DNA from 2 places in the Isoptericola sp. Y541 genome. Region 1 is predicted to be linked to the other one. Evidence: riboswitches for the same ligand, from Rfam matches in the RefSeq annotation. Region 1 holds a riboswitch; the other holds the start of a gene.
The links. A riboswitch is a leader RNA that binds a small molecule or an ion and turns the genes downstream of it on or off. The one in region 1 is predicted to bind thiamine pyrophosphate.

Region 1 (10,789 bases):
TGGACCGGCTCGAGCCCGAGCCCCCCGACGCGCTGGTCCTGGCCTTCCTCTGGGGCGCCGGCGTGTCCGTGCTGGTGGCGATGGCCATCAACACCGCGGGGCTCACGATGCTGTGGACGCCGCTGCTCGGCCAGGAGGAGGGGTTCGTCGCGACGGCGGTGCTCACCGCACCCGTCGTCGAGGAGACGCTCAAGGCCCTCGTCCTCGTGGGGATGCTCTGGTTCCGCCGGCACGAGCTCAACGGGCCGACCGACGGCATCATCTACGGCTCGATGGTGGGCCTCGGCTTCGCGACGGTGGAGAACATCCACTACTACACGGTCGCCGGCCCGGAGGGGCTGGCGCTGACGTTCGTGGCCCGCGGCCTCGCGTCGCCGCTGGTGCACCCGTTGTGCACCTCGCTCACGGGCATCGGGATCGCGATGGCGGCGCTCGCGCCGCGCGGCTGGTCGCGCGTCTGGCCGGTGCTGCTCGGGCTGCTGGGCGCCGTGACCTACCACGCGCTGTGGAACGGCGCCGCGTCGGCCGGCGTCGGCCCGACGATCGCCGTCTACGTCCTGGGCCTCGCCGTCCTGGTCGGGCTGCTCACCGTCGTCCGCGCGGACCGGGCCCGCATCGTGGCGCTGATCGGCCGCTACCTGCCCCCGTACGCGGCGGCCGGGGTCGTGACCCCGTCGGACGTCGTGATGCTGTCCTCGCTGCCGGCGCGCCGGCGGGCGCGCGAGCAGGTCCGCGCCGCGGGCGGCCCGGGCCCCGCCCGCGCCCTGCGCGACTACCAGCAGGCGGCCACCGAGCTCGCCATGCTGCACCGTCGCGCCGAGCGCGGGCTGGTGGACCGGCCCCGGTTCGAGCTGCGTCGCGGGCCCCTGCTGCTGCTCATGCACGCGGCGCGGCAGGTGTTCGAGCCCCTGCGGCGCCCGCCCCGCTGAGACCGAGGGCGATCACCGCGCCCACCGTGAGGTGCTCCAGCATCAGCAGCACCATGGCGCCGCCGTTGGCGGCGCCCAGCGGGCCGAGCAGCGACACCAGCAGGACGACGGCGCACAGCACCAGCCAGGCCCGTCGCCCGCCGCTCCGCGTGCGGAACAGGAGCGCCCGGACCCCCCAGCCTGCCAGTGCCGTCGTCATGCTCGCGGCCACGACGAGCGAGATGACGACCTCGAGGGTGCCCGACCCGGCCCGCACCTGCGGGTCGACGCCCAGCAGCATCCCGACGAGGTACACGAACGAGCCCGTGAGCATCGCGGCCACCACGACCTTCGTCGGGCGGTTCCACCGCCCACGCGGCGTCCTCGTGCCCGACGGCGTGGTGCTCCGCGTGTTCCGATGAGTCCTCGGTGTCTCCGTCGCGCCCATGGTCTCGTCCCCTCCTCTGCCGGCTCCCTGCCGACACGACGAGACTCCCGCGCACCGGGCATACACCGCGCCCTCCCGCGGTCGGCAACCGGCACACCCTGCGGCGCCCCCACCCCCGACCTTGGTCGGTGTCGCGGGCACACACGCCGCCGTAGCGTCCCGGTCATGACCACCTCCGGCACCACCCCGACCGCGGCGCGGCCCCGCCCGACTCCTGGCGGCTGGGCGACGAGCGACCCGTGCCCGCCCCCCAGCGACGGCCCGCCACCCGCCCCGCGCAGCCTCCTCGTGATCGCATGGGCGCTGATCGCCATGCTCACGGCGGCATCGACGGCCGCCGTCGTGACCTCGGTCCCCGGGCCCGGCGCGATCCTGGCGGCGGTGCCGAAGGTGCCCGCGGCCGTCGACATCGCCGTGGCGGTGGCCGCGGTCGCGATCGTGCCGCTGCTGTTCACACGGCGCAGCGTCGTCGCCGCCGTCGCGCTCGCGATCCTCGCGGCGGCCTCCGGGGCGGCCACCCCGGCCGCGACGGTGGGGACGCTGCAGGTCGCGCGCTGGTACCCGGTGCGGACGGCGATCCCCGTCGCGGCGGCGGGCGTCCTCGGGCACGCCGTGCAGGCGCTGTGGCGGCCGGTGAGCCTGCCCATCGGCTGGTGGCTGCTGTGCGACGTCGCGGTGCACGCGGCGCTGCTCGGCTGGGGCGCCTACGGCCGGGAGCGCGCGCTGGTGGTGTGGTCGCTGCGCGACCGGGCCCGCCGGGCGGAGGCCGATCAGGAGCGGCGCCTGACCGAGGCGCGCACCGCCGAGCGCACCCGCATCGCCCGCGAGATGCACGACACGCTGGCGCACCGGCTCTCCCTGCTGGCAGCCACGGCGGGGGCCCTGGAGTACCGGCCGGACGCGGACCCGGCGCAGGTCGCGGCGGCGGCCGGGCGGGTCCGCTCGGGCGTCAGCGACGCCCTCGAGGACCTGCGCCAGGTGATCCGCCTGCTGCGCGCCGGCCCCGACGACCTCGGCCCGGTGCCCGGCCTGGACGACGTGCGCCGGCTGGTCGACGACGCCCGCGCCGCCGGGGGCGACGTGCGGTTCGAGCGCACGGGTGACCTCCGGCCGGACGCCGCACCGCCCGCCGGCGTGGCGACCGCGGTCTTCCGCGTGGTGCAGGAGGGGCTCACCAACGCCCGTCGGTACGCGCCGGGGGCGGGCGTGCGCGTGACGGTCGCGACGACGCGCCATGACGAGATGCGCGGCGAGGTGCGCGTGCGCGTGGCCGACGACGGGGCCACCCGCGGCGGCCCGACGACGGGGGCGGGCACGGGGACCGGCCTCGTCGGCCTGCGCGAGCGGGCCACGCTCCTGGGCGGCACGCTCGCCGCCGGGCCGGAGGCGTCGGGCGGCTTCGCGGTGGAGGCGTGGCTACCGTGGGGCCCGTGACCACCCCTGACAGCACCGGCGCCGGCACGGACGCGAACCTTGACCCCGCCGGCACGGTCCGGCTCGTGCTCGTGGACGACGACGCCCTCGTCCGGGCGGGCCTGCGCCTCATGCTCGACGGCGCGGACGGGGTGCGCGTGGTGGCCGAGGCCGCCGACGGCGCGGACGTCCCCGCCGTCCTCGACGCCCACCCGGCCGACGTCGTCCTGATGGACCTGCGCATGCCCGGCGTCGACGGCATCGCCGCTACGCGGCGGGTGCGCGCCCGCCCCTCGCCGCCGGCCGTGGTCGTGCTGACCACGTTCGACACCGCCGAGGAGGTCGGCGGAGCGCTGCGTGCCGGCGCAGCCGGCTACCTGCTCAAGGACATGCCACCCGCCCGGATCGCCGCCGCGGTCCGCGCGGCGGCCGCGGGCGAGCCCGTGCTGGCGCCGGACGTGGCGCGGCGGCTGATGGACGCCGTGGCCGGGTCGGGCGGGACGCGCGAGCGGGCCCGCGCGGCGCTGGCGACCCTCACCGGGCGGGAGCGGGACGTCGCCGTCGAGCTCGGCCGCGGCGCGTCGAACGCGGACATCGCCGCGCGCCTCTACCTCAGCGTCCCCACCGTCAAGGCCCACGTGTCGAGCGTGCTGGTGAAGCTGGGGCTGGAGAACCGCACGCAGGTGGCGCTGCTCGTGCACGACGCCGGCGCCTAGTCCCTCAGACCTCTGCCCTCTGCCCTCAGACCTCGACCCGCGGCACGAGGTCCTCGGCCCCCGGCGCGAGGCCGAGGAACTCCGCCACCCGGGCGGACGCCGGGGCGCGCAGCAGCACGTCGGGGGCGTCCAGCTGCAGCAACCGGCCGGCGTCCATCACCGCGACCCGGTCGGCCACGGTGAACGCCTCGTCGTGGTCGTGCGTGACGAAGACGGCGGTGGTGCCGGTGGCGCGCAGCGTGTCGCGGACGTCCACGGCGAGCCGCTCGCGCAGCCGGCGGTCCAGGGCGGACAGCGGCTCGTCGAGCAGCAGCAGCCGCGGTCGCGGGGCGAGCGCGCGGGCCAGTGCCACCCGCTGCTGCTCGCCACCCGACAGCGTCGCGACGGACCGGCGCTCGTAGCCCGCCAGACCCACGTCGGCGAGCAGCTCGGCGACGCGCGCCGACCGCTCGGCCCGCGGCACGCCCTGCGTCTCGAGCCCGTAGGCCACGTTGCGGGCCACGTCGCGGTGCGGGAACAGCTGGCCGTCCTGGAAGAGCAGGCCGAAGCCGCGGCGGTGCACGGGCACGCCGGCGAGGTCCTCGCCGTCGAACGCGACGCTGCCGCCAGCGAGCGGCTCCAGCCCGGCGACCGCGCGCAGCAGCGACGACTTGCCGCAGCCGCTCGGCCCCAGCAGGGCGACGATCTCCCCCGCCGCCACGTCGAGCGACACCCGGTCCACGGCGACGGCCCCCGCGCGTCGGCGCGTCGCGCCGTACCGCACCTCGGCGTCGCGCACGGCCAGCCCGCCCGGCGCCCCCGGGGTCGCCTCGTTCGCGTGCCCCATCAGAACTCCCCTCCCGGCCGGTCGCCCCGCAGGCGCTCGGCCACCATCATGACGGTCGCGGTGAGCACGGCGAGCACCACGGACGCCGCGAGCGCCATCCCGTAGTTCTCGGCCCCGGGCCTCCCGATCAGCCGGAAGATCACCACCGGCAGCGTCGCCGTGTCGGGGCGGGCGAGGAACGACGTCGCGCCGAACTCGCCCAGGGACACGGCGAAGGCGAAGCCGATCGCGAGCCCCAGCGACCGTGCCCCGAGCGGCCCGTCCACGGTGCGCAGCACGCGCCCCGGCGTCGCGCCCAAGGCGGCGGCGGCCTCGCGCAGCCGCGGGTCGATCGCGCGCAGCACCGGCAGCATCGTGCGCACCACGAGGGGGATCGCCACCACGGCCTGCGCGATCGGCACGAGGGCGCCCGACGTGCGCAGGTCGACGTCGAGCCCGAGCGGCCGGTCCAGCGTGATCAGGAAGCCGAACCCCACCGTCACCGCGGACACGCCCAGCGGCAGCATGAACGCCGCGTCGAGGACGCCGATGCCCCGCCGCAGCCCCGCGCGGCGAGGGCGGCGGGAGACGACCAGGGCCACGAGCCCGCCCACGACGACGGCGATCACAGCCGCCCACGCCGCCGTCCGCAGGGAGTTGCCGAGCGCCTCCCACACGGTGACTGTCAGGGCGTTGCGGCCCCCCGTGGTGCCGAGCGCCAGGTAGTTGTCGAGCCCCCAGGAGCCGTCGGCCGTCCGCAGGGAGCGGGCGACGAGCCCCGCCACGGGCAGCACCAGCAGCCCGGCGACCACGACGACGGTCGCGACGGCGGGGGCGAGGTCCGCGCCCGCGCGCAGGCGCAGCCGGTGGGCGGACACCCGGTCGCTCGTCAGGTGCAGCGCGCGCTCGCGCCGGGACCGCGCGCGCGAGCTGACCAGCAGGGCCCCGGCCACCACCACGAGCTGGAGGACGGACAGCACGGCGGCCGAGCGCAGGTCGAGGAACTGGGTGGTCCGGGTCCAGATCTCCGTCTCGATGGTGCCGTAGCGCAGGCCGCCGAGCACGAGGACGACGCCGAACGCCGTCGCGCAGAACAGGAACACCACTGCGGCGGCCGACGCGATCGCCGGCCCGAGGGCGGGGAGGGTCACGGTGCGGAACGCCCGCCACGGCGTGGCGCCGAGCGCGCGGGCGGCCTGCTCGGCGCGCGGGTCCAGCCGCTCCCACATACCGCCCACGGTGCGCACCACCACCGCGTAGTTGAAGAAGACGAGCGCCAGCACGATGCCGGCGAAGCTCTCCTCAAGCCCGGCCCAGCCGAGCAGCCCGCCGGGCGCGAAGAGCGCGCGGAACGCGACGCCCACCACCACGCTCGGCAGCACGAACGGCACGGTCACCAGGCCGCGCACCAGCGTGCGCCCGGGGAACCGGCACCTGTACAGCACGTACGCGCCGGGCAGGCCGAGCAGCAGCGACAGCACCGTCCCCGCGACCGCCTGGGCGAGCGTCTGGCCGACGATGCGCCACGTGCGCTCCTGCGACAGCACGTCCGCGAAGCCGGACAGGTCCAGCACCCGGCCCGCCGCGGTGTCCGTAAAGAATCCCTGCAGGACGAGCGAGACCACCGGCCAGGCGAAGAAGACCGCGAGGAAGCCCATCGGGAGCGCGACCGCGGCGCCCCAGCCGAGCCACACGCGCCACCGGTGGGCGCGCGGAAGCGACGCCCGGGACGAAGGGCGCGCGACGGGACGCGTTGCCGGGGCGGGCGGCCGCGTCAGCCGACGACCGTGGCCGTCCACTGCTCGATCCACTCGTCGCGGTGCTCGGCGACGTCGGCGGGCGCCACCTCGAACGGTTCGTCGGCCAGAGGCGCGAACTTCTGCCACTCGGCGGGCAGCTCGACGCCCGGGTCGGCCGGGTACATGTACATCTGGCCTGGCACGTCGGCCTGGAACTCGCTCGTGGTGAGGAAGTCGACCAGCTGCTGCGCGCCCTCCGGGTTCTCGGCCCCCGCGAGCACGCCCGCGTACTCGACCTGCCGGAAGCAGGTGTCGAGCATGGCGCTGGTGGTCGAGGACTTCCCGTCCTCGGACACGGTGAACGCCGGCGACGTCGCGTACGACAGCGCGATCGGCCGCTGCCCGCCCTCTCCCGCGCCGGAGAAGTCCACGTAGTACGCGTCCTCCCAGCTCTCGGCCACCTTGACGCCGTTGTCACGCAGGTCGGCCCAGTAGCCCTGCCAGCCGTCGGTGCCGAACGCGCCGATCGTGGCGAGCAGGAACGCCAGCCCGGGCGACGAGGTGGCGGGGTTCGTCACCACGGTCAGGTCCGCGTACTCGGGCTTCGTGAGGTCCTCGAGCGTCTCCGGCGGGGTGACGTCGTGCTCGGCGAACCAGCCGTCGTCGAGGTTGAGGCACACGTCGCCCACGTCGATCGGCGTGAGCGTGCCGGCCAGGTCGTCCGGCGCGTACGCCGCGACCTGCGGGTCGAGGTCAGCGGGCTGGTATGGCTCGAAGACGCCCGCCTCCACCGCGCGCGACGCGAACGAGTTGTCCACCCCGAAGACGACGTCGCCCAGCGGCGCGTCCTTGGTGAGCACCAGCTGGTTGACCAGGGTGCCGGCGTCACCAGGCGCGACCTGCTCGACAGTGAGGCCGGACTCCTTCTCGAACGTGGCCAGGACGTCGTCGGAGACGGCGAACGAGTCGTGGGTCACGAGCGTCACCGTGCTGTCGTCCCCACCGCTCGCCGCGCCACCGCCGGCCTCGCCTGCCCCGCAGGCGGCGAGCAGTGGCAGCAGCGCGACCACGGCGAGGCCCGCCGTCGTGCGTGTCCTCGTCCGCTCGCGGCCCGCCGGGAGCGGGCGCTGCGCGCTGTGGGTCATGGTTCCTCCTCAACGGTCGAGAAGGGGGTCCTGCGGGCGCTGGGCGTCGTCGTGGCGCGGATGCCCGCAGGGATCGAGAATCCCGACTTCCTCCACCGGTGCTAACCGGGTCAGGTTCGAGGGTCTGCGGCGGTCCGCACTCTCAGCGCCGTGGCGCTCCCCTGTCGTATCACCACGAGCCTACACACCCGCGCCGCGCTACCGTGGTGCCGTCCGCGTCGACGGGGTGTGATGTGCCTGACGTGCCACGACGCCCCTGCACGCGCCACGATCACGCACCGAGAACGCACGAGAGAACGAACCGAGGAGGCCACGTGGCAGACACCGAGCAGCCGATCGCGGTGAAGGTCGGCACGGTCGTGCTGACGATCGCCGCCGGATGGATCGCACAGAAGCTCATCGGGGTGGTCTGGGAGAAGGCCACCGGCAGCGCGGCACCCACCAACGTGGACGACGACGAGATCTCGGTCGTCCAGGCGGTGACGTTCGCGGCGGTCTCGGGAGGCGTCGCGGTCTTCGCCAAGCGGCTGGCCCGCAAGGGCGCGGTGCGCGCGGCCGGGCGCTTCGTGCACAGCGCCTGACGACGGCGCCTCCGCGGGTGCAGCCGCTCAGCGGCTCGCCCGCGGGCGACGCCTCGCGAGCTGCGCGTCGTGGCCGTGCGGGCGGTCCACCAGGTGCACGGCGGCGAGCGCGCGGCTGAGCCGGTCCGCGGCGTCCTTCGCGGGCGGCGCGGACCGGACCACCTCCGCCGCCGTGAGCGCCGCGTCGCCGTCGCCGTCGCCGTCGCCGACGGGTCGCGCGAGCTCCTTCATGACCTGTTCTCCGGCCGACTGCGCGGAGGTGCCGACCTGGGCGCCGGCGTCCGCCAGCACCTCGGTGGCCACCGCCTCGTCCACCCCGCAGACGGCCATGATCGCGCCCTTGGCACGCTCCGAGGCGGCCGCCGCGACGAACGCGCGCGAGACGGCCCGGTGCGCGTCGCGGTCGAGCGCGACGCGGACGACGGGGCTCGCCTCGATCACGTACCCCACGAGCTGTGACGCCGCGCCGTCCGTGCCGTGCCGCGCCTGCCCCGTGACGACGACGGTGTGCGTACGCCCGTGGTCGTCCACGATGCGGTGCCCGCCCGCGAACGGGCGGCCCGTGCCGAGCGCGACCACCGCGGTGCGCGACAGCCGCTCCCGGTCGTCGGGATGCAGGTGGGCGCGCAGCACCTCGGGCCCCGGCGGGATCGTCCCGGGCTCGCGGCCGAAGATCCGGTAGACCTCGTCGGACCACCACCACGCCCCCGTGGCGACGTCGACCCGATACTGGCCCACGAGGAGCTGGCTCCCGGCCCCGAGCAGCTCCGCGAGCGCGACCAGCTCACGGCGCGGGGAGTCGTGCGGAGTCCTGTGCGTCGACATGGGCTCACCCCCGATCCGTGCTCAGGGTCGGGCTCGCAGATCTCCTGGCTCCCCCACCGTACCGGGACACGGCAGCACCGCCACCGGACGGCCCGGGGTGGTGAGGGCACGTGGCCCGGTTTCCCCAGGAACCGGCCCACGATCTCACCCACGGCCCAGGGGGTCGGGTGACCGCGCGGGGCCGCGGGTGTCGTACCGGCGGGTGCGCCTCCCTGTGCTTCAGACCTGGTTCAGACGGCGGGCGTCGCGACCGCGGGATCGACGGGCGCGGCAGCCGTCTCCTCGGCGACGGCCTTACGGTGCTCGCGGAACGAGTACACGATCGCCCCGGCCCAGCCGACGGCGATGAGGCCGAGCACGATGCCGCGCACGGCGCCGTCCACCGGGAACGAGTCCAGGTTCATCAGGGTGCGCGCGTTGGTGAGGACGATGATGCCGCCAACGGCGGAACCCAGGACCCGCGGCGGGACCAGCCGCACGAGCCAGGCGGCGATGGGGGCCGCGATCAGGCCGCCGATCAGCAGCGCCAGCGCCCACGAGGGGTTGATGCCGGCGACACCGAGGCCGAACAGGAAGCCGAGGCTGGCGGCGACCGCCACGAAGAACTCGCTGGTGTCGATCGAGCCGATGACCTTGCGCGGCTCCATCCGGCCGCTCGCGAGGATCGCGGGCGTCCCGACCGGGCCCCAGCCGCCGCCACCCGTGGCGTCCATGAAGCCGGCCACGAGCCCGAGCGGAGTGAGGAACCGCTTGCGCAGCGGCTGCCCGAGGCGGTCGGTGCGCAGGCCGCGCAGCGTGAAGCGCAGCAGCACGTAGACACCGAGGCCGAGCAGCAGGATGGACATGAGCGGCCCCGCGATCTCGGTCGAGAGCCACGAGAGGAACGTCGCGCCGGCGAATGCCCCGATCGCGCCGGGGATGCCGATCTTGACCACGACCTTCCAGTCGACGTTGCCGAAGCGCCAGTGCGACGCGCCCGAGGCGAGCGTCGTGCCGACCTCGGCGAGATGCACCGTCGCCGAGGCGGCCGCGGGGTTGGTGCCGATCGCGAGCAACAGGGTCGTCGAGGTCACGCCGTAGGCCATGCCCAGGCTGCCGTCTACGAGCTGCGCGCCGAGGCCTACGAGTGCAAGGAGCACGAGAGTCCGCACGGGTGTTCCCTCCGTCGGCACGGCAGCCGGTCCACCGCGACCTATGCGAACTTACCCGATCGGTCCGATCGGATTCAACGGGTCTCGCTGATTTGTCCGTACCGTGAGACACGCTGGAGGCGCCCGGATCGTCAGGCCTTCATGTTGCGGTGGGGCGACGTCAGGGGTTGAGCCAGGCGGACTCGCCGTCCGTGAGCTCCCGCACGACGTCGGGCAGGCTTCTGGCCGCCAGGTCCGCCAGCGTCACCTGCTCGAGGACGGCCCGTACGTTGACCCGGAGCGCCACCCAGACGTGCAGCAACGCGGCCGCCGCCCCCGAGTACTCGAGATCGGAGGGGCGCGCGTCGCGCACGAAGACGAGCGGCCCGTCCACGGCCCGCACCACGTCGGCGACGGTGACGTGATCTGCCGGGCGTGCGAGAACATACCCTCCGCCGGCCCCCCGACGGCTCGCGACGATCCCCTCGCGACGCAGATCGCCGAGGATCGCCTCGAGGAAGCGGTGCGGCACCTGCTGCGCCCGGGCTAGCGCCTCGGCGGGCACCGGACCGTCGTCGACGGAGGCCGCGAGCTCGGCCGCCGCCCGCACCGCGTAGTCCGCCTTGGCGGAGATCCTCATCGCCCGGCGCTCTCCGTCGGGGCAGCGAGCCGCGCCCCTTCGAGCAGCCGGCCGACCGCCCGGGCCGAGGCCGCGAACGAGCCGGTGAGCGGGAGCTCCGGAAGGATGACCGCCTGCGCTGCGTGGTAAATGTCCGGCTTGCCGACCCAGGTGCGCCCCGACGGCAGGTTGTCGCTGCCGAGCTCGTGGAACCAGGAGCCCTGGCCGTGGTCCACCAGGTGGGCGTCGATCCAGGCCCACCACTCGTCGGCGAGGCCGGAGAAGCGGTCGTCGCCGGTGGTTCGGTGCAGCACGTCGGCCGCCGCGGCGGCCTCGGCGGCCACCCAGTGGAAGCGGCGCGGCTCGACCGCCCGCCCCGTCCAGTCGGTCGTGTAGACGAAGCCGCCGCCCGACGGGTCCCAGCCGTCGGTCACGGCGCGCTCGAACAGGCTCCGCGCCG
Region 2 (10,789 bases), on a different contig from region 1:
CGCAGCGCGAGCTGGACGCCCTGGCAGGCTTGCGGGCAGGGCGTGCCCGGCTGGCCGCGTTCCCCTCCGCGCTGGCGACCCTCGTGCCCGCTGCGGTGGCCAGCCTCCGCACCGACCACCCCGGCGTCCGCGTCGGCCTCGTCGAGGCCGAGCCGCCCGAGGCGATCACAGCCCTGCGGGCCGGGGACGTGGACGTGGCGCTGGTCTTCCAGCACGCCGACTCCCGCCATGCCCGCCCCGGCACGGACCTGTCGCGCTTCGAGGTCACCCTCGTGCACGAGGAGCCGATCGCACTGGTACGCCGGGCGGAGCAGGCTCTCGAGGGCGACGCGCCGGGCGACGGGCCTCCGGACCTGGCCGAGCTCCGGGACGCCGCGTGGATCGCGGGGTGCGAGCGGTGCCGGGCCGACCTCGTCGCACGGTGCGCGGCCGCGGGCTTCGCGCCCCGCATCGCGTTCGAGACCGACGACTACGTGGCCGTGCAGGCCCTGGTCGCCTCCGGCGCGGGCGTCAGCCTGCTGCCCTCCCTCGCGCTGCGCGCCCACCGGCACCCCGACGTCGTCGTCCAGGACCTGCCGGGCGCCACCCGCCAGGTGCTGGCCCTCACGGTGGGCGCCCCCACCCCGCCGGCGCGCGCGCTCGTCGAGCGGCTCGTCGAGGCCGGCGGGCACCACACGCTGACGGGCACCGCGGACGAAGGGCCCGACGCGGGTCCCGAGGGCACGCCCGACGGCGCGGCGGGCGGTTCGCCCCGCGGCTAGCGTGAGGTCGTGCCTCTCCAGCTGCGGGCCTGGCTGCCACCATGGCTCGACGGGTGGCTCGACGGGTGGCTCGACGGATGGTGGGCCACAGGCGACTACGACGTCGCGCGCGAGGTGCTGCAGCGCGGCGTCGGTGCACTGCTCTGCCTCGCGTTCGTCCAGGCGCTGGGCCAGTTCCGCCCGCTCCTCGGGGAGCGCGGGCTGCTGCCCGTGCCGCGCTACATCGCACGTGTGGCCTTCCGCGACGCGCCGTCGGTCTTCCACGTGCACTACTCCGACCGATTCCTCGCGGCCGTCGCGGGCACCGGGGCCGTCGGCGCCGCCGCGGTGGTCGCGGGGCTCCCGCAGGCGGGCCCCTGGTGGGTGACGACGCTCGTCCTGCTGGTGCTGTGGGCCGCGTACCTGTCGATCGTGACCGTGGGCCAGCGGTTCTACGCCTTCGGCTGGGAGACGCTGCTGTGCGAGCTGGCGTTCCTCGCCGCCTGGTTCGGCTCCCCCGCCGTGCCCGTGCCGTTCCTGCTCGTCCTCGCCGCGCGGTGGCTGCTGTTCCGGCTGGAGCTGGGCGCGGGGCTCATCAAGTGGCGCGGCGACCCGGCGTGGCGCCACCTCACCGCCCTCGACTACCACCACGAGACGCAGCCGATGCCCGGGCCGTTCAGCTGGCACGCCCACCACCTGCCGCGGTGGTGGCACCGCACCGAGGTGGTGGGCAACCACGTCACACAGCTCCTGGTGCCGTGGCTGCTGTGGCTCCCGCAGCCGTTGCCCAGCGTCGCGGGGGGCGTCGTCGTGCTCACGCAGGGCTGGCTCGTGCTCACCGGCAACTTCGCCTGGCTCAACTGGGCCACGATCGTGCTCGGCGCGGCGATGGTCTCCGACGGCGTGTGGCGCGCCCTCCTGGGGTGGGTCCCCGGCGTCCCGTCCGGCGCCGACGCCGGTGCCGCAGCGGCGCCCGGCGCCGTGCCGACGGGCTATCTCGTGGCCGCGTCCGCCGTCGCGCTGGTCCTGGCCGTGCTGTCCGTGCGCCCGGCGCTCAACCTGGCGTCGCGCCACCAGCGGATGAACGCGAGCTTCGAGCCGCTGCGGCTGGTCAACGCCTACGGGGCCTTCGGCAGCGTCACACGGCGCCGGGACGAGGTGATCGTCGAGGGCACCGCCGCCACCCGCCCCGGCCCCGGTGACTGGCGCGAGTACGGGTTCCGCGGCAAGCCGGGCGACGTGCGTCGCCGCCCGCCGCAGGTGGCGCCGTACCACCTGCGGCTCGACTGGGTGCTGTGGTTCATCCCGCTCGGCGCCTCGGGCCCGTGGATCCCGCGGCTCTGCCTGCGGCTGCTGGAGGCCGACCCCGCCACCCTGCGGCTGCTACGGCTCGACCCGTTCGACGGCGCACGGCCCCACTGGGTGCGCGTGCGGCTGTTCCGCTACCGGTTCACCACGCGCGACGAGCGGCGCCGCTCCGGCGACTGGTGGGTGCGCCGCGAGCTCGAGACGATCGTTGACCCCGTCCGGCTCACCGACCTTCCCGCCGGCCCGGTCCTCCCGCGGTAGGGCCGGGGCCCGGCGCCGATCAGGCCCGGCGTGCCAGCCGCAGGTATCGCAGGCCGACGGCGAGGCCGCTGACGAGCAGGGTGCCGCCGATCGCGACCATCACGGCGACGGTCGGCCACCCGAGGCCGGGTGGCACGTGCAGGGCGAGGAACCACGACGGCGAGACCTCGTGCGGCCCCACGCCGGCCGTGAGCAGGATCGCCGGGACCACGCCCTGGGCGGCCAGAGGTACCCAGCACACCGTGAGGCTCACGAGCACGTAGGCGCGCCACCGCGCCGGCGCACGGTCGAGCCCGAGGCGGACGAGCTGGTCCGCGGCGGCCTGCGCCGGATGCCGCGGCGCCGCCCGCGGGGAGAGCAGGGCGCTCCCCGCGGGACGAGACGGCGGCGCCATCCCGGGTCGCGGCCGGGGCTCGCGTGCCCCGGTGCGCAGCGCGAGCAGGATGCGGCTCCCGGTGGCCTCGAGACGTGTCGCAGCGAGGCCGCCGAGCGCCCACGCGAGGAACGTCCCGCTCGCGACGCCCGCCACGGCCCCGGCCCACGAAGGGCCGTACGCCACGACCAGCGCCGCGGGGACCGCCGTCGCGGCCGTCAGGACGAGGACGGCGAGCACCTGCGTGAAGTCGACCCCGTTCTGAAGCAGGTTGCCGCCGCGGCGGTGCGGGTCCGGCAGGCGCACGGGCCGCAGCACCGAGACCAGCACGACGACGCCGGCTCCGCCGCCCAGCACCGCGGGCATGAGCGCGGCCAGCCACGGCCACACCCCGGCCTGGCCGGACGCCGCCGCCCCGGCGACGCTCAGCACCAGGGTCGGCGGCGCGGCGACCACCAGCCACGCGAGCTGGCGACCCCGCACGTCGTGCGCGAGCCCACCTGGCACGACCAGCTTGAGCCACAGCTCCGTGCCGTCGTCCCCGTACAGGTTGGCCGACACGGCGGCGAGCCAGGTCGCCAGCACCAGCCCCGCCCACGGGACGAACACCCACGCTCCCACCGTTACCGGCAGGAGGCACAGCACCAGGGCGTAGCACACGGCGAAGCAGGCGAGGTGCACGCGCAGCAGGTCGCGCGACCAGGTGCGCAGCTCGCGCGCCACGACCGCAGTCACGGGGCCGCGTGCGCGCCGCCCCGCGCCCCCGACCCGCCCCGACGCGCGACGGGCCGGCGGCGCGGTCAGCCGCCGTCCCACCAGGAACGACCATCCCCACCAGGACCCGACCGCGAGTGCCCCGAGCCCGCCGACCGCCGCAGCGGCGCCGAGCAGGTCGCCGCGACCCGCCGCCTCGACCGCGGCGAGCCCCCAGCCGGACGCCGGGCAGGTCGCTGGCGGCGCGGACCTCGAGCTCGCGATGGCCACCCTCTCCGGACCGCTCTACTACCGCTTCCTCGTGACGCAGGAGTCGGTGACTCACGACGTCGTCGATCGCATCGTCGACGCCTTGTTCGAGGGCCTGCGTCCGCGGTCGTGACACGCACGGGACGGACGAGCGACCGCGGACGTCAGACGAGCGACTTCTGCCAGGCGTCGTTGAGGGCGGCGTAGTGCCCGTCCCCGGCGGCCAGGTCCGCGGGCGTCCCGTCCTCGATCACCCGGCCGTGCTCCATGACGAGCACCCGGTCCGCGATCGCGACGGTCGACAGGCGGTGCGCGATGATGATCGCCGTCCGGTCGGCCAGCAGCGTCTGGAGCCCGTGCTGCACGAGCCGCTCCCCCGGGATGTCGAGGGACGACGTGGCCTCGTCGAGCACCAGCACCGCCGGGTTCGCGAGGAACGCCCGTGCGAACGACAGCAGCTGCCGCTGGCCGGACGACACCCGCCCTCCGCGCTTGTTGACTTCGGTGCCGTACCCCTCGGGCATGTCCATGATGAACTCGTGGGCCCCGACAGCGCGGGCCGCGGCTTCGATGTCCTCCTGCGGGGCCCCGGGCCGCCCGAGGGCGATGTTCTCCCGCACCGACCCGCTGAACAAGTACGCCTCCTGCGTCACCATCACCACGGCCCGGCGCAGGTCGGTCGTCGACAGGTCGCGCACGTCGACGCCGTCGAGCAGGACCCTCCCCTCGCTCGCGTCGTAGAAGCGGGTGACGAGCTTGGCCAGGGTGGACTTGCCCGCGCCCGTGGTGCCGACCAGCGCGATCGTCTGCCCCGCCGGGACCGACAGGTCCAGGTCGGGCAGCACCACGGGGCCGTCCCCGTAGCGGAACGTCACGTCCTGCAGCCGCAGGGCGCCGCGCGCGTGCGGCAGCTCGACCGGCCGCCGCGGCTCGGTGACGGTGGGTTCCTCGGACAGCAGCCCGGACACCTTCTCCAGCGCCGCCGTGGCGGACTGGAGCGAGTTGTAGAACATGCCCAGCTGCTGGATCGGCTGGAAGAACCGCTTCACGTACAGCAGCGCGGCCACGAGCACGCCGACGTCGAGCGACCCCTGCACCACGCGCCACCCGCCGACCGCGAGCGCCGCCGCGACCGCGACGTTGCCGATCAGCACCAGGCCAGGCTGGTACTTGCCGTTGACGCTGAAGATGCTCAGGTTCGCGTCCCGGTACTCCTCGCCGAGCTTCTCGTACTCCGCCTCGGTCGTGGACTCGCGGCGGAACGCCTGCACCGCGCGCATGCCCGTCATCGTCTCGACGAACTTCACGATCAGCCGCGCGGAGGTGGTGCGCTGCTGGCGGTAGAACAGCTGCGAGTGCTTCTGGAACCAGCGCGTGAGGAGCCAGGCCGGGATCAGGGCGGCGGTGAGCACCAGACCCGACTGCCAGTCGAGCAGGAACAGGACCAGCCCGGTGAAGATCATGAGCATCAGGGACGAGACGACGCCGGTGAGACCGCCGTCGAGCAGCTCGCGCAGCGCCTCGAGGTCCGACGTCTGGCGGCTGATGATGCGTCCGGACGTGTACGACTCGTGGAACTCGAGCGAGAGCAGCTGGGTGTGCCGGAAGACGCGCCTGCGCAGGTCGAGCAGCACCCCCTGCGCGATGCGCGCGGCCTGGCGCACGTAGGCCCCGGCGCACACGCCGCCGATGATGGCGGCGACCAGGTATGCGGAGCCGACGACCACGAGTGTCGTGACGTCCCCGTCCATGAGGTCGGGCACCGCGGAGTCGATGGCGACGGACACCAGCCACGGGCCGGCGACCTGGCCGAGCGTGGAGAGGACGACCAGCACGCCCGCGACGGCGAGCGCGCGCCGGCGTGGCCGCAGCATCTCGCCGAGCAGACGCATCGACCGCGACCGGACGGCGCGCGACGTCGCCTTGTCGAGGCGGGTGGCGTCGTCGGAGTTCGCGTCGGTGGGGCGCCGGCGCTCGCCGTCGGCCGACGACGCAGGTGACGGGGTGGACGGGGTGGACGGGGTGGGCGTGTTCGGGCGGCTCACCGCTCGACCTCCTCGGTCTCGACCTGCTCGGGACGGTCGGCGTTCTCCCAGTCCTGCTCGAGGCTGGAGATGACGTGCCGGTAGTGCGCATCGGTCGCGAGCAGGTCGCGGTGCGTGCCGATGGCGGTGATCCGCCCGTCCTGCAGCACGGCGACCCGGTCCGCGAGGGCCACCGTGGAGGGGCGGTGCGCGATGACGAGGCTGGTGGTGCCGGAGAGCACGGAGCGCAGGCGCGTGGTCACGGCCTCCTCGGTGGTGACGTCGAGCGCGGAGAGCGGGTCGTCGAGCACGAGCACCGCGGGCCGGGCGGCGATCGCCCGGGCGAGGGCGAGGCGCTGGCGCTGCCCGCCGGACAGGGACAGGCCCTCCTCGCCGATCCGGGTCTCGATGCCGTCGGGCAGGTCGGCGACGAACCCGGCCTGCGCGACCTCGATCGCCTCGTGCAGCCGGCGCTCCCGCTCGGCCTCCGGCACGGCGTCGGGCCCGGACTCGGGGACCCCGAGCAGGACGTTGTCGCGCACCGAGGCCGAGAAGAGGGTCGGGTCCTCGAACGCGACCGCGACGGCGCGCCGCACGTCGTGGCGGCGCATGCGGCGCACGTCCACGCCGTCCAGGAGCATCTCGCCGCCCGTGACGTCGAAGATCCTCGGCACGATCATCGCCAGGGTGGACTTGCCGGAGCCGGTCAGGCCGACCAGCGCCGTCGTGGTGCCGACCGGCAGCTCGAGGTTCACGTGCTCCAGCACCGGGTTCGCGGAATCCTCGTACCGGAAGCTCACGTCGCGCAGCTCGACCTCGCCGCGGGGCTCGCCCACCTCGACGGGATCCGCGGGGTCGGCAAGCGGGTTGGGCGTCTCCATGACCTCGCAGAAGCGGTCGACGGCGGTGCGGGCGTTGAGCGTCATCGACAGGGTCATGCCGAGGTCGACCACCGGGCCGTTGATCACCGCGGCCGTGAGGAAGAAGGCGACGAGGTCGCCGAGGGAGATGTCGCCGCGGGCGGCCAGGACGGAGCCGAGCACGAGGCACACTGCCAGCGTGACCTCGGGGATGAGCTGCAGCGACGTCGTGACGGTCGCCTGGTTACCCGCCTTGCGGATCTCGGTCTGGCGCAGCTCCTCGGCCTGCCCGGTGAACGAGGCGAGGGCGTCGCGCCCCCGGCCGAACGCCTTGAGGACGCGGATCCCGTGCACGGACTCCTCGACGGTGGTGGCGAGGTCGCCCGACTGGTCCTGCGAGAGCCGCGCGATCACGCGGTAGCGGCGCGAGAAGCGGAAGGCGATCACCGTGACGGGGATCGCGCCCGCGAGGTAGACGAGGCCGAGCCAGCCCGCCGTGCTGAGCAGTATCCCGACGCCGACCACGATCGTCACTGCGCTCACGACGAGCTGCAGCAGGCCGAAGATCAGCCAGCGCCGCAGCAGCCCGAGGTCGCCCATGATGCGGCTGAGGAGCTGGCCGCCCGGCCACCGGTCGTGGAACGCGACGGGCAGGTCCTGCAGGTGACGGAACAGCGCCATCCGCATCTCCGCCTCGATCCTCGTGCCCGGGTACATCACGAGGTTGCGGCGCAGCAGGACGAAGCCGGCCTCCGCGACGCCCAGCAGCAGGACGGCGACCAGCGGGACGACGAGGGAGCCCATGTCGTGGGCCGCCGCGCCGTCCGCGAGCGGGCCCTCCACCAATGCCTGGAGAACGCGCGGGATCGCCAGCGCCGCGAGGCTCGCGCCCAGCGCGGACAGCAGGCCACCGATCAGGCGGGGCACCGCGGGACGAACGTACGGGTACAGCCTGCGCACGGACGCGATCGTCGAGAGCTCCGAGCCCGCCGGGGGTGGGGGCCCGGCGGCGTCGCCCGGGGGCGTGCCGGGGGCGTGTGTCGGTGGGGACTCGGAGGAGCCGGAGCTCCTCCGGGGGCTGTCGGAGGGTTCGGCGCTGTTGGCGCCTTTGCTGCTGCGCGTGGCGCTGGTCGTGTCGGGCATCACACCCATTCTGTCACCGACCACCGACACACTTGCCTTGGTCATCGACATGTGGGCAAGCGCTCACCGAGACCCGGGTTTCGACCGGCTCAACCGGCGGAACTGGATTCGACCGGCTCACCCGGCGAACGCGTCGTCGGCGTAGGTGCCCAGCCATGCGGAGTACGGGTGTCCCGGCCGGTCGCGGGCCGCGAGCCGCTCCCCCACGTCCTGGTAGATCCAGTAGCAGGGCAGGACGGCGGCCACGAGGGTCGCGTAGTCGCCCCCGGCCGCGCGCAGGTGGTCGAGGTAGGCCGTCGTGGCCGGGCTCGCCGCCACGTCCGGGCGGCTCGTCGCCGGGCCGCCCGCCCCCGAGCACCCCGCCCCCGAGCCACCGCGTGTGCAGGTCGAGCTCGGTGACCAGGGCGCCGTGCGCGCCGCCGGCCCAGAACGCCTGCTCCGCCCGCGTGGGTGCGAGCTGGCTCGCGCGGGCCAGCGCCCGGGGCGACGTCGGCGCGACTCCCGCGGCGAGGTCGGCGGTGTGGACGGCGGTGTGGTTCGCGTCGTCGTCGAGCCGTGCGCGCACGCTCATGTCGACATCCCTTCGCTAGTGCGAGCTAGATCAGGTTCGACGGGTGTGATCTCAGCGTCCCGGTACCGGCGGTAGCCGGGCCGGGACGCACCCCGTGTCTCGGCGCCACCGTAGACCAGGCCCCGCCGCGGCGGATCGACGATCCGGGCCGTGACCCGACTGCTGAACCCGGGCGATAAGGTGGCCGGGTGCCCGTGGTCGTCCGTCGTGTGCGCGAGCTCCTCGTCGCCGGCACGACGCTCAGCATCGCGGCCGCCGCGCACCTCCTGGCCGGCGGCGCGCTTCCCGGGGCACCCCTCGGCTGGCTGGTCGTCGCGGCGCTCACGGCGCCGTTCGCCGTGTGGACGTCACGCCGCCGGCTGACCCTCCGCCGCCTCCTGCCCGCCATGGTCGCGATGCAGGTGGTGCAGCACTCCACCCTGTCGTTCATGGCCGCCGCGGACTCCGGCCGCTCGCTCTCCGCTGCCGGCCAGGTCGGCCAGGCTGGCCAGGCTGGCCAGGTCGGGCACACGCTGCACGAGCTGGGCCCCGGTGCTCTGCCCCCGGCCCAGGCGGGCCTGACGCACCTGCACGGCGACGGGGCGGGCACCTCGGCATGGATGCTCGCCGCGCACGCCGCCGCCGTCCTCGCCACGGCGCTCCTGCTCGCGGCGGGCGACCGGGCGGCGACCGACGTCGTGGAGCACCTGCGAGGCGTGGGGGTGCTGGTCCAGGGCCCGCCCCCGCTGCCCGTGGTCCGGCGGCGCGGGCACGTCGTCACCGGCCGCGCCTGGCGGCCACACCCCTGGCACGGGCTGGGTCGCCCCCGGCCGCGCGGCCCGCCGCTGCTCCCGGGCGCCATCGTGCGCCCCGCCTGAGCCTGCCCGGTCCGACGTCGGACGAGGGCGGGTCCCTCGTCGTCCACGACAGTCGAACCACGACGCGAACCAGCAGGAGCAGACAGCCATGCCCACGACCCACCACACGACCCACCACGACCCGACCGACCACGACCCGACTCCGACGAACCGCCCCGCCCGCGGCTCCCGCCGGGCGCGCACCCTCGCCGGCGCCGCGGCGCTCGCCATCCCCGCCCTCGTGCTCGGCGCGGGCGCCGCATCGGCACACGTCACCGTGACGCCGGAGTCCGCCGCGGCCGGCAGCTACGCCACCCTGATCGTCAAGGTTCCCAACGAGTCGGACACGGCGTCCACGACCGGCGTCAAGGTCATCCTGCCCGCGGACACGCCGTTCACCAGCGTGTCCGTCGAGCCGGTGCCCGGGTGGACGGCCGAGGTCACCGACGCGCCCCTGCCCGAGCCGGTCGACGTGCGCGGCACCCAGGTGACCGAGGCTCCGGCCACCGTCGAGTGGACGGCTGACGACCCCGACGCCGCGATCGCCCCCGGCGAGTTCCTCCGCTTCACCGTCTCCGCAGGCGCCGTGCCCGAGGGTGCCGAGCAGCTCGCCCTGCCCGCCACCCAGACCTACTCCGACGGCGAGGTCGTCGCGTGGGACGAGGAGGCCACCGACGGCGCGGAGCTGGAGCACCCGGCCCCCGTGCTGCAGGTGACCCCCGCCGAGACGGACTGGCACGACGCGGACGGGCACGACGCGGCCGCGTCCGGCGGCTCCGGCGACGGGCCGGCCGGCGGCACGACCGAGGCCACCGGTTCCGACGGCAGCGACACCCTGCCGCTCGCGCTCGGCGCCGCCGGCCTGGGCCTCGGCCTGGTCGGGGCCGTGACGGGCGTCGTCGCGCTCGTCCGCGCCCGTTCGGGGCAGGCGTGACGCGCCGGCCGGGCCGCCGCCGCGCGAGGACGCGGCGCGCCGGGGCGGGCGTGCTCGTCGCCGGGATCGCCGGGATGGCCGGGCTGGCCGGCCTCGCGGGGACGGCCGGCACCATGGTCGCCGCTGCCCCCGCGAGCGCGCACAACGTCGTCGTGGACACCTCCCCGGCGGCAGACTCGTCCGTGTCCGAGGCGCCCGAGACCGTCGACATCACGTTCGACGACGTGGTGCTGAACCTGTCGGCCGACGGCACGAGCACCGTGGTCACGGTGACGGACGCGGACGGGGCGGAGCACGCCACCGGCTGCGCCACCACGCAGGACCGCACCGCGTCCGTGCCGGTGGCGCTGGGCGCGGCCGGCGTATACACCGTCGACTGGCGGATCGTCTCCGCCGACGGGCACCCCACCAGCGGCCGGTACTCGTTCACGTACTCCCCCGCGGCAGGCGCGCCGAGCGAGTCGGCACCGCCCGCGGAGGCCGCCGGCTGCGAGGCGGCCTCGAGCACGTCCGACGGGTACGCGGGGTCGGAGGCTGGGTCGGAGGCTGGGTCGGAATCTCACGCCGGTGCGGCGTCCGGCACCGAAGCCGGGGGTGACGACCCGCTCGTCGTGCTCGGCATCGCCGGCGGCGTGGTCGTCCTCGCCGGGGCGTCCGTGCTGATCGCCCTGCGCGTGGCGCGCCGCCGAGGCTGAGCGGGTGCACGGGCGGTGTCGTCGGGCCGCGGGCCCGGCGACACCGCCCCGCAGCATCGCCGCGCCGGCCGGTGCGTCACC

Region 2: linked by a shared signal. The riboswitch ahead of AC1C2V_RS09125 (thiaminase II/PqqC family protein) and the one ahead of AC1C2V_RS18410 (thiamine ABC transporter substrate-binding protein) in region 1 are both predicted to bind thiamine pyrophosphate.

What each region holds. Positions count from the first base shown of each region.
Region 1 covers NZ_JCAIUJ010000010.1:93,751-104,539, forward strand. The annotation lists gene AC1C2V_RS18380 (PrsW family intramembrane metalloprotease) at 1-929, shown strand, start outside; gene AC1C2V_RS18385 (DUF6069 family protein) at 877-1,242, opposite strand; gene AC1C2V_RS18390 (sensor histidine kinase) at 1,522-2,790, shown strand; gene AC1C2V_RS18395 (response regulator transcription factor) at 2,787-3,485, shown strand; gene AC1C2V_RS18400 (ABC transporter ATP-binding protein) at 3,511-4,311, opposite strand; gene AC1C2V_RS18405 (ABC transporter permease) at 4,311-5,948, opposite strand; gene AC1C2V_RS18410 (thiamine ABC transporter substrate-binding protein) at 6,065-7,174, opposite strand; TPP riboswitch at 7,245-7,347, opposite strand; gene AC1C2V_RS18415 (DUF4235 domain-containing protein) at 7,489-7,755, shown strand; gene AC1C2V_RS18420 (PAS domain-containing protein) at 7,783-8,580, opposite strand; gene AC1C2V_RS18425 (sulfite exporter TauE/SafE family protein) at 8,811-9,731, opposite strand; gene AC1C2V_RS18430 (RrF2 family transcriptional regulator) at 9,892-10,350, opposite strand; gene AC1C2V_RS18435 (AGE family epimerase/isomerase) at 10,347-10,789, opposite strand, start outside.
Region 2 covers NZ_JCAIUJ010000003.1:158,850-169,638, reverse strand. The annotation lists gene AC1C2V_RS09155 (LysR family transcriptional regulator) at 1-761, shown strand, start outside; gene AC1C2V_RS09150 (lipase maturation factor family protein) at 771-2,309, shown strand; gene AC1C2V_RS09145 (hypothetical protein) at 2,329-3,666, opposite strand; gene AC1C2V_RS09140 (hypothetical protein) at 3,659-3,778, shown strand; gene AC1C2V_RS09135 (ABC transporter ATP-binding protein) at 3,810-5,690, opposite strand; gene AC1C2V_RS09130 (ABC transporter ATP-binding protein) at 5,687-7,672, opposite strand; gene AC1C2V_RS09125 (thiaminase II/PqqC family protein) at 7,790-7,990, opposite strand; TPP riboswitch at 8,234-8,348, opposite strand; gene AC1C2V_RS09120 (hypothetical protein) at 8,432-9,100, shown strand; gene AC1C2V_RS09115 (YcnI family copper-binding membrane protein) at 9,189-10,013, shown strand; gene AC1C2V_RS09110 (copper resistance CopC family protein) at 10,010-10,708, shown strand.